DNA from 2 places in the Pseudomonas sp. B21-040 genome. Region 1 is predicted to be linked to the other one. Evidence: predicted binding sites of a transcription regulator. Region 1 holds the regulator's gene; the other holds the start of a gene.
The links. Region 1 encodes FliA, which starts transcription of late flagellar genes. Its sites were predicted from a motif close to CTAAAGTTTNNNNNNNNNNNGCCGNTAA; they were not measured.
Positions count from the first base shown of each region.

Region 2: a site for FliA is predicted at 3,241-3,268, ahead of LOY55_RS24000 (methyl-accepting chemotaxis protein). Genes of this name have one in related genera too.

Region 1 covers NZ_CP087176.1:1,720,812-1,726,523, reverse strand. Annotated here, with positions in the region: gene LOY55_RS07765 (protein phosphatase CheZ) at 1-630, opposite strand, end outside; gene LOY55_RS07760 (chemotaxis response regulator CheY) at 653-1,024, opposite strand; gene fliA (RNA polymerase sigma factor FliA) at 1,192-1,932, opposite strand; gene fleN (flagellar synthesis regulator FleN) at 1,929-2,759, opposite strand; gene flhF (flagellar biosynthesis protein FlhF) at 2,876-4,210, opposite strand; gene flhA (flagellar biosynthesis protein FlhA) at 4,222-5,712, opposite strand, start outside.
Region 2 covers NZ_CP087176.1:5,219,698-5,225,409, forward strand. Annotated here, with positions in the region: gene secA (preprotein translocase subunit SecA) at 1-868, opposite strand, end outside; gene LOY55_RS23990 (DUF721 domain-containing protein) at 1,176-1,631, shown strand; gene LOY55_RS23995 (helicase HerA-like domain-containing protein) at 1,739-3,226, opposite strand; gene LOY55_RS24000 (methyl-accepting chemotaxis protein) at 3,412-5,301, shown strand; gene LOY55_RS24005 (hypothetical protein) at 5,475-5,651, opposite strand.

The DNA of each region.
Region 1 (5,712 bases):
AAAGCGGTCTACCTGGCTGGCCATGAGTACGAGCTTGAGCAAATTGCTTTCAACTTCGGTGACCAATTGGGTCACACGCTTGATGACCTGACCGGTGAGGTCCTGGTAATCCTGAGCCAGCAGGATGTCGTTGAGGTTGCTCGACACCATGCGGTTGTCTTCGATACTGCGAGTCAGAAAACCGTCGACCCGACGGGCCAGTTCACGAAACTCTTCAGCCCCGACTTCACGACGCATGAACCGGCTCCAGTCGGTGCTCAACGCCTGGGCTTCATCGCTCAGGTTGTTGACCAGCGGCGTGGCGCTTTCCACCAGGTCCATGGTGCGGTTGGCCGCGGCCTCGGTGAGCTTGACCACATACCCCAGGCGCTCGGTGGCGTCCGTGATCTGTGACACTTCCTCGGCTTGCGGCATGTTCGGGTCAATCTGGAAGTTGACGATCGCGCTGTGCAGCTCGCGAGTGAGCTTGCCCACTTCCTGATACAGGCCGCGGTCACGGGTCTGATTGAGCTCATGGATCAGTTGCACAGCCTCGCCGAACCTGCCTTTTTCAAGGCTGGCGACCAGTTCGACGGCGTGTTTTTTCAGGGTCGATTCAAAATCGCCCAGTGAAGATTCTTTATGCTCCATAGCTCCCCCGTGGCGCAGTGGATCAACCGATGCGTTCGAAAATCTTCTCGATTTTTTCTTTCAACGCCTGGGCCGTGAAGGGTTTGACCACGTAGCCGTTTACACCGGCCTGGGCTGCTTCAATGATCTGCTCGCGCTTGGCTTCAGCGGTCACCATCAGCACCGGCAGGTGCTTGAGCTTTTCATCGGCGCGCACGTGACGCAGCAAGTCGATACCGGTCATGCCAGGCATGTTCCAGTCCGTTACCAGAAAGTCGATGCTCCCGCTGTTGAGAACCGGAATGGCAGTAGTGCCATCGTCGGCCTCGACCGTGTTGGTGAACCCAAGGTCACGCAACAGGTTTTTTATGATCCGCCGCATCGTTGAGAAGTCATCAACGATGAGGATTTTCATGTTCTTGTCCAATTCGACCTCCAAGCAGTCTTAAACGCGCCCAGCACCTGGACGCGCCATTTCAATCAATCCGGCAATGCATTCGATGACTGTCTGGAGCACAACAGATCGCAACCGGTGCCGTTCAAAACCGCACCAGCCACGTTCGCAGTGTCCCCACACTGCCTTCAGCGCGCTCGCCACTCCCCCAAACGCCCCCGCAAGCGGGCCGCGCACTGGCTGTGTAACTGGCTGACCCGCGATTCGCTGACCCCCAGGACCTCACCGATTTCCTTGAGATTCAACTCTTCGTCGTAGTACAGCGCCAACACCAGTCGCTCGCGCTCCGGCAAATTGGCAATCGCGTCCGCCAGCGCCGCCTGGAAGCGTTCATCTTCCAGATCGCGTGACGGTTCGAGATGAGCACTCGCGCCATCCTCGTGCAGCCCTTCGTGTTCGCCGTCTTGCAACAGATCGTCGAAACTGAATAGGCGGCTGCCCAGGGTGTCGTTCAAAATCCCGTAATAATCGTCGAGACTCAATTGGAGTTCGGCCGCAACCTCGTGATCTTTAGCGTCACGGCCGGTTTTAGCTTCAATAGAGCGAATTGCGTCACTGACCATGCGGGTATTTCGGTGGACCGAGCGTGGCGCCCAGTCCCCCTTGCGCACTTCATCGAGCATTGCGCCGCGGATTCGTATGCCCGCGTACGTCTCGAAACTCGCGCCTTTGCTGGCGTCGTATTTGGTCGATACTTCCAGCAGGCCGATCATCCCGGCCTGAATCAAATCTTCAACCTGCACACTGGCTGGCAGACGCGCCAGCAAATGGTAAGCAATGCGTTTGACCAGTGGCGCGTAACGCTCGATCAGCTCGTACTGCGCGTCACGCGCCGACTTCTTGTAGAGGTTGTAGCCACTGGCTGTCATAGGACGGGTCCTGCGGTCTGTTGCACGAGGCGCTCGACGAAAAACTCCAGGTGCCCACGCGGGTTGGCAGGCAACGGCCACGTATCGACCTTCTGAGCGATGGCCTTGAACGCCAGGGCACACTTGGAACGCGGGAAGGCTTCGTACACGGCGCGCTGTTTCTGCACGGCCTTGCGCACGCTTTCGTCGTAAGGCACCGCGCCGACGTATTGCAGGGCGACGTCGAGGAAGCGATCGGTGACTTTGGTCAACTTGGCGAACAGGTTGCGACCTTCTTGCGGGCTCTGGGCCATGTTGGCCAGGACACGGAAGCGGTTCATGCCGTAATCGCGGTTGAGCAATTTGATCAGCGCGTAGGCGTCAGTGATCGAGGTGGGCTCATCGCAGACCACCAGCAATACTTCCTGGGCCGCGCGAACAAAACTGACTACCGAGTCACCAATACCTGCAGCGGTGTCGATGACCAGTACGTCGAGGTTGTCGCCAATATCACTGAACGCCTGGATCAGGCCGGCGTGTTGCGCCGGGCTCAAGTGAACCATGCTCTGTGTACCGGACGCCGCCGGAACGATTCGAATACCGCCCGGCCCTTGCAACAGAACGTCGCGCAGCTCGCAGCGGCCTTCGATCACGTCGGCCAGGGTACGTTTGGGTGTCAGTCCCAGCAGGACGTCAACGTTCGCCAGGCCCAGGTCAGCGTCCAACAGCATGACGCGACGGCCGAGCTCAGCCAGGGCCAGCGACAAATTCACTGACACGTTAGTCTTGCCGACGCCACCCTTGCCGCCGGTCACCGCGATCACCTGTACGGGATGCATGCTGCCCATGTTATTTCTTTACCTTGTCTTGCATAGACGGAGGCCACATTACTGGCTGCGCGTTCGCAATTGGAACAATGCATGGCAGACCATCGATGTAGGTACAAAAACTGTTCATTACTACCTTAGCCAACCTGCTTGGTCGGGCTGTGGTAAATATCAGCGAACATGTCAGCCATGGCTTCTTCGCTGGGTTCTTCCTGCATTTGTACGCTGACGGCACGGCTGACCAATTGATGACGACGCGGCAGATGCAAATCATCCGGAATCCGCGGACCGTCAGTCAGGTAGGCCACCGGTAACTCATGACTGATCGCCAGGCTTAACACCTCGCCCAGACTTGCCGTTTCATCCAGTTTAGTCAGGATGCAGCCAGCGAGCCCGCAGCGCTTGTAACTGTGATAAGCGGCTGTTAGAACCTGTTTCTGGCTGGTGGTTGCCAATACCAGATAATTTTTTGATTTGATGCCACGTCCGGCCAGGCTTTCAAGCTGCATGCGCAGTGCCGGATCGCTGGCCTGAAGGCCCGCGGTATCGATCAGCACGACGCGTTTGCGCAGCAGCGGCTCCAGTGCCTGAACCAGGGACTGGCCCGGATCGACGTGGGTTACCGACACATTGAGGATACGCCCCAACGTCTTGAGTTGTTCCTGGGCACCGATGCGGAAGCTGTCCATGCTCACCAGCGCGATGTTCTGCGCGCCGTACTTAAGCACGTAACGGGCCGCGAGTTTGGCCAGCGTGGTGGTCTTGCCCATGCCGGCAGGACCGACCATGGCAATCACACCGCCCTCTTCCAGTGGTTCGACTTCCGGCGTGGCAATCATCCGCGCCAGGTGCGCCAGCAACATGCGCCAGGCCTGACGGGGCTCATCGATGTCGGGAACCATCGCCAGCAAATCGCGGGACAACGGGCCGGACAAGCCGATGCGTTGCAGGCGACGCCACAGATTGGCCTGGGCCGGACGGCTGCCTTGCAGTTGATTCCAGGCCAGCGAGCCGAGCTGCACTTCCATCAGTTCGCGCAGGCTGTTGAGTTCGAAACGCATCGAGTCGAACGCACGCGGATCCACGCCGCCCGCGGCAGGTGCCGGTGCTGGCGCAGCGCGACGCGGCTCGGCGTAGGTCGGCTCGATCAGCGGCTCGGCGGCGGTCAGCGGCAGACCGGCGAACAGCTGGCGATTGGTGGTCTTGTCGCCGTCAGTTTCGCCATCGCCACGCAGGCTCAGTTCGGCCTGGGCGGTGACGATCCGCGACTGGGTCTTGCGCAGCTCATCCTCGAGTTCCATGTTCGGAACACGCGGGGCCAGCGCCGACAACTTGTAATCCAGGGCAGCCGTCAGCTCGACACCACCGGCGATCCGGCGATTGCCAATAATGGCTGCATCGGCGCCCAGCTCATCACGAACCAGTTTCATGGCCTGACGCATATCGGCGGCGAAAAAACGCTTAACTTGCATAAACCACTACCTCAGCCGTTGGGCCCTACTGTCGCAACGATGGTCACTTGCTTGTTGTCAGGGATTTCCTGATAAGCCAACACATGCAAACCCGGGACTGCCAGTCGGCCAAATCGCGACAACATTGCGCGAACCGGACCGGCCACCAGCAGAATCACCGGTTGACCTTGCATTTCCTGACGCTGCGCCGCATCGATCAACGAGCGCTGCAGCTTCTCCGCCATGCTTGGCTCCAGCAGAACACCCTCTTCCGAGCCTTGTCCTGCCTTCTGAAGACTATTGAGCAATATCTGTTCCAACCTTGGCTCCAGAGTGATCACTGGTAGCTCGGAGTCAGTGCCTACAATGCTTTGCACGATTGCGCGCGATACGCCGACGCGCACTGCGGCCACCAATGCGGCAGTATCTTGACTCTTGGCCGCATTGTTGGCGATCGCTTCGGCGATGCTGCGAATATCGCGCACGGGCACCTGTTCGGCCAGCAGCGCCTGCAACACCTTGAGCAGTTGCGACAGCGAAACCACGCCCGGCACCAATTCCTCGGCCAGTTTAGGCGAGCTTTTGGCCAGCAACTGCATCAGTTGCTGGACTTCTTCGTGACCGATCAGTTCGCTGGAGTGCTTGTACAGAATCTGGTTCAAGTGGGTTGCCACGACCGTACTGGCATCGACCACGGTGTACCCGAGCGATTGCGCCTGGGCCCGCTGGCTGATTTCGATCCAGACCGCCTCCAGGCCAAATGCCGGATCCTTGGCAGTTATGCCATTAAGCGTGCCGTAAACCTGCCCCGGGTTGATCGCCAGTTCGCGATCCGGATAAATCTCCGCCTCGGCCAGGATCACCCCCATCAACGTCAGGCGATAGGCACTCGGCGCCAGATCGAGGTTGTCACGGATATGCACGGTCGGCATCAGGAAGCCCAGGTCCTGGGACAGCTTCTTGCGTACGCCCTTGATCCGCGCCAGCAACTGACCACCCTGATTGCGGTCAACCAACGGAATCAAGCGGTAGCCGACTTCAAGGCCAATCATGTCGATTGGGGTGACGTCATCCCAGCCAAGCTCTTTGGTTTCCATGGCACGGGCCGGCGAAGGCAGCAGTTCCTGCTGACGCTTGACCTCTTGCAGCGCCTGAACCTTGACCACGTTCTGTTTTTTCCAGAACAGGTAGGCACCACCGGCGGCGACGGCGGCCATGCTCAAGAACGAGAAGTGCGGCATGCCGGGCACCAGGCCCATCACTGCCATCAAGCCAGCGGCCACCGCCAACGCTTTGGGCGAGGCGAACATCTGGCGGTTGATTTGCTTGCCCATGTCTTCCGAACCGGAAGCACGGGTCACCATGATCGCTGCAGCGGTGGACAACAGCAGTGATGGCAATTGCGCCACCAAACCGTCACCAATGGTCAGCAGCGCGTAAACCTTGCCTGCGTCGGCAAATGACATGTTGTGCTGGAAGATACCAACCGCCATGCCGCCGATCAGGTTGATGAACAGAATCAG
Region 2 (5,712 bases), 3.3 Mb from region 1:
CGAGGGAGGTCAGCGACTCTTCAACGAACTGGTGACCGGCTTCGTTGAGTTCGACCTGACGGGTCTTCTCGTCAACGGTGTAGTGGCCGGCCTTGGTGACTTCGCCTTCAACTTCTTCGATGTGCAATTCCAGCCGCGGGATCAGTTTGTTGATCTCGATGTACAGCTTGGAGCTGTCCTCGGCCTGACCGGAAATGATCAGCGGAGTACGGGCTTCGTCGATGAGGATGGAGTCGACTTCGTCGATTACGGCAAAATTGAGTTCGCGCTGGAATTTTTCTTCCATGCTGAACGCCATGTTGTCGCGCAGGTAATCGAAACCGAATTCGTTGTTGGTGCCGTAAGTGATGTCGGCGGCGTAAGCCAGGCGCTTCTCTTCCGGCGGCTGGAATGGCGTGACCACACCGACCGTCAGGCCGAGGAACTCATAGAGCGGACGCATCCAGTTGGCGTCACGACGGGCCAGGTAGTCGTTCACGGTGACAACGTGCACGCCCTTGCCGGACAGCGCGTTGAGGTAAACACCCAGTGTCGCCACCAGGGTCTTGCCTTCACCGGTACGCATTTCCGCGATCATGCCTTCATGCAAGGTCATGCCGCCGATCAGCTGGACATCGAAGTGGCGCATACCCATGACGCGCTTGCCGGCTTCGCGGGCGACCGCAAAGGCTTCTGGCAACAGCTTGTCGAGGGTTTCCCCTTTGGCGATGCGGGCCTTGAACTCGTCTGTCTTGGCACGCAATTGATCGTCCGAAAGGGCCACCATTTGCTCTTCGAAGGCATTGACGAATTGCACCGTCTTGAGCATGCGTTTGACTTCACGCTCGTTCTTGCTTCCAAAAAGTTTCTTTAACAAAGGCGCAAACATATCGGCAGGATCTTCCACACTAAAGGGATGGAGGGCGGCCCCGAGAGTCGCCCGTGCAGCCCTCATGGCCGCATGCGAACGAGCATTCTACCCGGAAACGATGGTGAGGAAAGTGGCGTTATTCCACGATGCATGCACTGCGTTGTAACGGGGCTCACTTAAAATAAGGGCTTTTTGCTGAACTTCAAGCCATTCACTGCAGAAGTTACTTGTTGATTTAATGGGTAAAGCGAGCGCAAAGCAATGGGTCGGGTGCACGTGATGCTTTCTGCTACCATAGCGGCTCTGTTACTTCAGGTGTCTGATCATGGCATTTCGCCCTCTCACGGCCAGAGCACCCGCCGTTCTGCTTCGCGAAGCCAAGCCGCTGAAAGCCATTTTCAGCCAGGCTCAACGCCTGGGTCATTTACAACGTCTGCTCGAAAGCCAATTGCAGCCTGCCGCCCGTGAACATTGCCATGTGGCGTCGTGGCGCGAAGGCAGTTTGCTGCTGATCATTACCGATGGTCATTGGGCAACGCGCTTGCGTTATCAGCAAAAGCGCCTGCATCGCCAACTGCAAATGTTTGATGAATTCGCCAGTTTGACGCGGATTCTGTTCAAGGTGCAGCCGCCAACCGTGCAACAAGGGGCTGCTGGCCACACCATCAGTTTGTCGCCCAACGCGGGCGCGACCATTCAGGCCACGGCCGAGAGCATCAGCGATCCGAATCTGCGGGCCGCCCTGGAACGCCTGGCGGCCCACGCCAAGCCCAAAACCTGAGATCACCGATTTCTGTAGGCGCATGGCTTGCCCGCGATGGGCGCGCCGCAGTGCAACAGATACTCCGCGTTATCGTTCATCGCGGGCACGCCATGCCCCTACAGGGTTCAGCGGCTTTTTTTGCCGCCGAGCAGCGAGCCCATCAGCCCACGCACCAATTGTCGGCCTAACTGGTTAGCCGCCTGTCGCATGGCCGACTTCAACGCCTGCCCGGCTGCCGTACCCAGAAATTCCCCGGCCTGGTCAGTGAAGCTTGGCTCTTCGGGTGCTGGCTTGGCCGGCGTCGCATCGGGATCGGGGGCCAACCCCTTGCGCCCCATCAGCACTTCATAAGCCGACTCACGGTCGATCGGTTTGTCATAACGGCCCTGCAACGGCGAACCGGCCACCAGCGCCGCACGCTCCGCCTCGCTCAAGGGCCCGATCCTCGATTGCGGTGGCGCGATCAATACACGCTGGACCATCTCCGGCGTGCCTTTATCGGCCAGCGTGCCGACCAGCGCCTCGCCAATCCCCAACTCGGTCAAAACCGACAAGGTATCGAACGCCGGGTTCGGCCGAAAACCCTCGGCCACGGCGCGCAAGGATTTCTGTTCCTTGGCCGTGAACGCGCGCAAGCCGTGCTGAACGCGCAAACCCAACTGCGCCAGCACGTCATCCGGTAAGTCGCCCGGCGACTGGGTGACGAAATACACCCCCACGCCTTTCGAGCGAATCAGTCGCACCACTTGTTCCAAGCGGTCCTGCAACGCCTTGGGCGTGCCCGCGAACAGCAAATGTGCCTCGTCGAAAAACAGCGCCAGCAGCGGTTTGTCCGCATCGCCGCGCTCCGGCAATTGTTCGAACAATTCAGCCAGCAACCAGAGCAGGAAGGTCGCATAAACCTTCGGTGCTTCGTGCACCAGGCGACTGGCATCCAGCAAATGAATGCGCCCGCGACCGTCAGCGGTTGGCTGCAGGATGTCTTCGAGTTGCAGCGCCGGCTCGCCAAACAGCGCTTCGGCGCCTTGTTGCTCCAGGGTCGCCAGACGCCGCAGCAGCGCCTGACTTGAGCCGGTGGTCATCAACGCAGCGTCATCCCCGAGCAATTCGGGGTGGTCGCGCAGGTGATTGAGCAGCGCCTTCAGATCCTTGAGATCGAGCAGCAATAGCCCTTCGCGATCCGCCACCTTGAACGCCGCATACAGCGCCGACTGTTGACTGTCGGTCAGTTCCAGCAGGCTGCCGAGCAACAACGGGCCCATTTCACTCAAGGTTGTGCGCAATGGATGACCGGACTGGCCATGAATGTCCCACAGGGTCACCGGATACGCCTGGGGCTTGTGGTTCAGCCACGGCATCCCGGCAATGCGTTCGGCGATCTTGCCTTGCGGGTTGCCGGCGGCGCCGAGACCGCACAAGTCGCCCTTGATGTCGGCGGCAAACACCGCCACCCCGGCATCGCTGAAGGCTTCGGCCATGCGCTGCAACGTGACGGTTTTACCCGTCCCGGTAGCGCCTGCGACCAGACCGTGGCGGTTCGCCAGACGCATGGCCTGGGCGATGGGCTCGCCGGCAAGGTCAGCGCCGAGAACGAGTTGCAATGAGTCAGGCATTTTGTCACCCATGGTTAATCTTTGAGCCGGCACGGCCGATACAAAAACCGAGACTACACAGAAATTAGCGTCGGTAATTCCCTAAGGAGAGGACGGAAATATCAGCTTATTTTCAACACTGCCCATTTTGCGTGCCTTTATAAAAGCACGCTCAGGACATTAAGACCTTAGCGGAACCCCAAGCCATGAACAAAAACCTGCGCTTCAGCCATAAAATCTTGCTTGCCGCCGCCCTCGTCGTAATTGCAGCCTTCGCTTCGTTTACTCTGTACAACGACTATCTGCAGCGCAATGCAATACGCAGCAATCTCGACAACTACCTGCAAGAAATGGGCAGCGTGACGGCCAACAATATCCATACCTGGCTGGCGGGCCGTAGCCTGTTGATCGAAAACCTGTCACAAAACGTCGCATTGAACGCTGACACCGGCAACGTCTCCAAGCTTCTTGAACAGAAGGCGGTGACGTCAACCTTCATGGGCGCCTATCTGGGCAACAAGGATGGCACCTTCATCATCCGCCCAGACAGCAAAATGCCGGATGGCTATGACCCTCGCGCTCGCCCTTGGTACAAGAGTGCCCAAAGCGCCAGCGGCTCGGCACTGACCGAACCGTACATCGATCTCGCGTCTGGCCAATTGGTCATTTCCATCGTCAACAGTGTGCTCAAAGACGGTCAAAACATCGGTGTGGTCGGCGGTGACCTGAGCTTGCAAGTGATCGCCGACAGCCTCAACGCGCTGGACTTCAACGGCATGGGTTATGCCTTCCTGGTCAGCGCCGACGGCAAGATCCTGGTTCACCCGGACAAAGCCCTGGTGATGAAGTCCCTGAGCGAGGCGTTTCCGAAAAACACCCCGCGCATCAGCAACGACTTAAGTGAAGTCGACGTTGACGGCAAGACCCGCATCGTCACGTTCACCCCGATCAAAGGCCTGTCCTCGGTGAACTGGTACATCGGTCTGTCGGTGGATAAAGACAAAGCCTACGCAATGCTCAGCGAATTCCGCGCCTCGGCGGTCGTAGCGACCGTCATCGCCGTGGCCATCATCATCGCGTTGCTGGGCATGCTGATCCGCATCCTGATCCAGCCGTTGCACGTCATGACCCGCGCGATGGCCGACATTGCCGACGGTGAAGGCGACCTGACCAAGCGCCTGACCATTGAAAACAACGACGAATTTGGCGTTCTCGGCACGGCGTTCAACCGTTTCGTGGAGCGTATCCACGGTTCGATCCGTGAAGTGTCCTCGGCCACCGGCCAGGTCAACGAAGTGGCCCTGCGTGTGGTCGCCGCGTCGAACTCGTCGATGTTCAACTCCGACCAACAAGCCTCGCGCACCAGCAGCGTGGCCGCAGCGATCAATCAGCTCGGTGCCGCCGCCCAGGAAATCGCTCGTAACGCCGCTCAAGCGTCGAGCCAGGCCAGTGATGCCCGCAGCCTGGCCGAAGACGGCCAGCAAGTGGTGGATCGCAGCATCAAAGCGATGAATCAACTGTCGAGCATGCTCAGCGCTTCGAGCACCAATATCGAATCGCTAAACAGCAAAACCGTGAACATCGGGCAAATTCTCGAAGTGATCACCAGCATCTCCCAACAAACCAACTTGTTGGCACTGAACGCGGCCATCGAAGCGGCCCGTGCCGGTGAAGCCGGACGTGGTTTTGCGGTGGTGGCCGACGAAGTGCGCAACCTCGCACACCGCACTCAGGAGTCGGCACAGCAGGTGCAGACCATGATCGAGGAACTGCAAGTCGGCGCCCGTGAGTCCGTCAGTACCATGAGCGACAGCCAGCGCCACAGTCAGGACAGCGTGGAAATCGCCAACCTGGCGGGCGAGCGCTTGAACAGCGTGACCTTGCGCATCGGAGAAATCGACGGGATGAACCAGTCGGTGGCGACGGCGACTGAAGAACAGACCGCGGTGGTGGAGTCGATCAACGTCGACATTACCGAGATCAACACCCTCAATCAGGAAGGTGTGGAAAACCTGCAATCGACATTGCGGGCGTGCTCCGACCTTGAGCAGCAGGCAGCGCGACTCAAGCAGTTGGTAGGCAGTTTCCGTATCTAGTGTCTGAACCGGCCCCTTCGCGGGCAAGCCCATTCCCGGGGTTTTGCGTGAACCTGGGAGAGAAGGCTTGCCCGCGAGAGCGGTCTCAAGACACTACCAATCCTCGCTGTCGCGTCCCCCTCCGCCTCGGCCAATGGCGAAATGTCCTGCAGGATCGATGAAGTTGCTGAAGTTCAAGCAGGCTTAGGCGTGTCATCGGGCTCTTGCTGCAACTGTTCCCACAACTCGGCGGCGCCGGGAAACTCCGTACCATCTTCGGGGCTCATGTCCTCCGGATCGTAGCGACTCAAGCATCCCTCGCCTAATGTCGCTGGTGCCTTGGAAGTGGCTTTGTCGAGTGGATCGGCCATGGTCAAAACCTCAGTGTAGAAACGGCGAAGGGCCTGAAGCGATTGAACGCCCAGGCCCTTC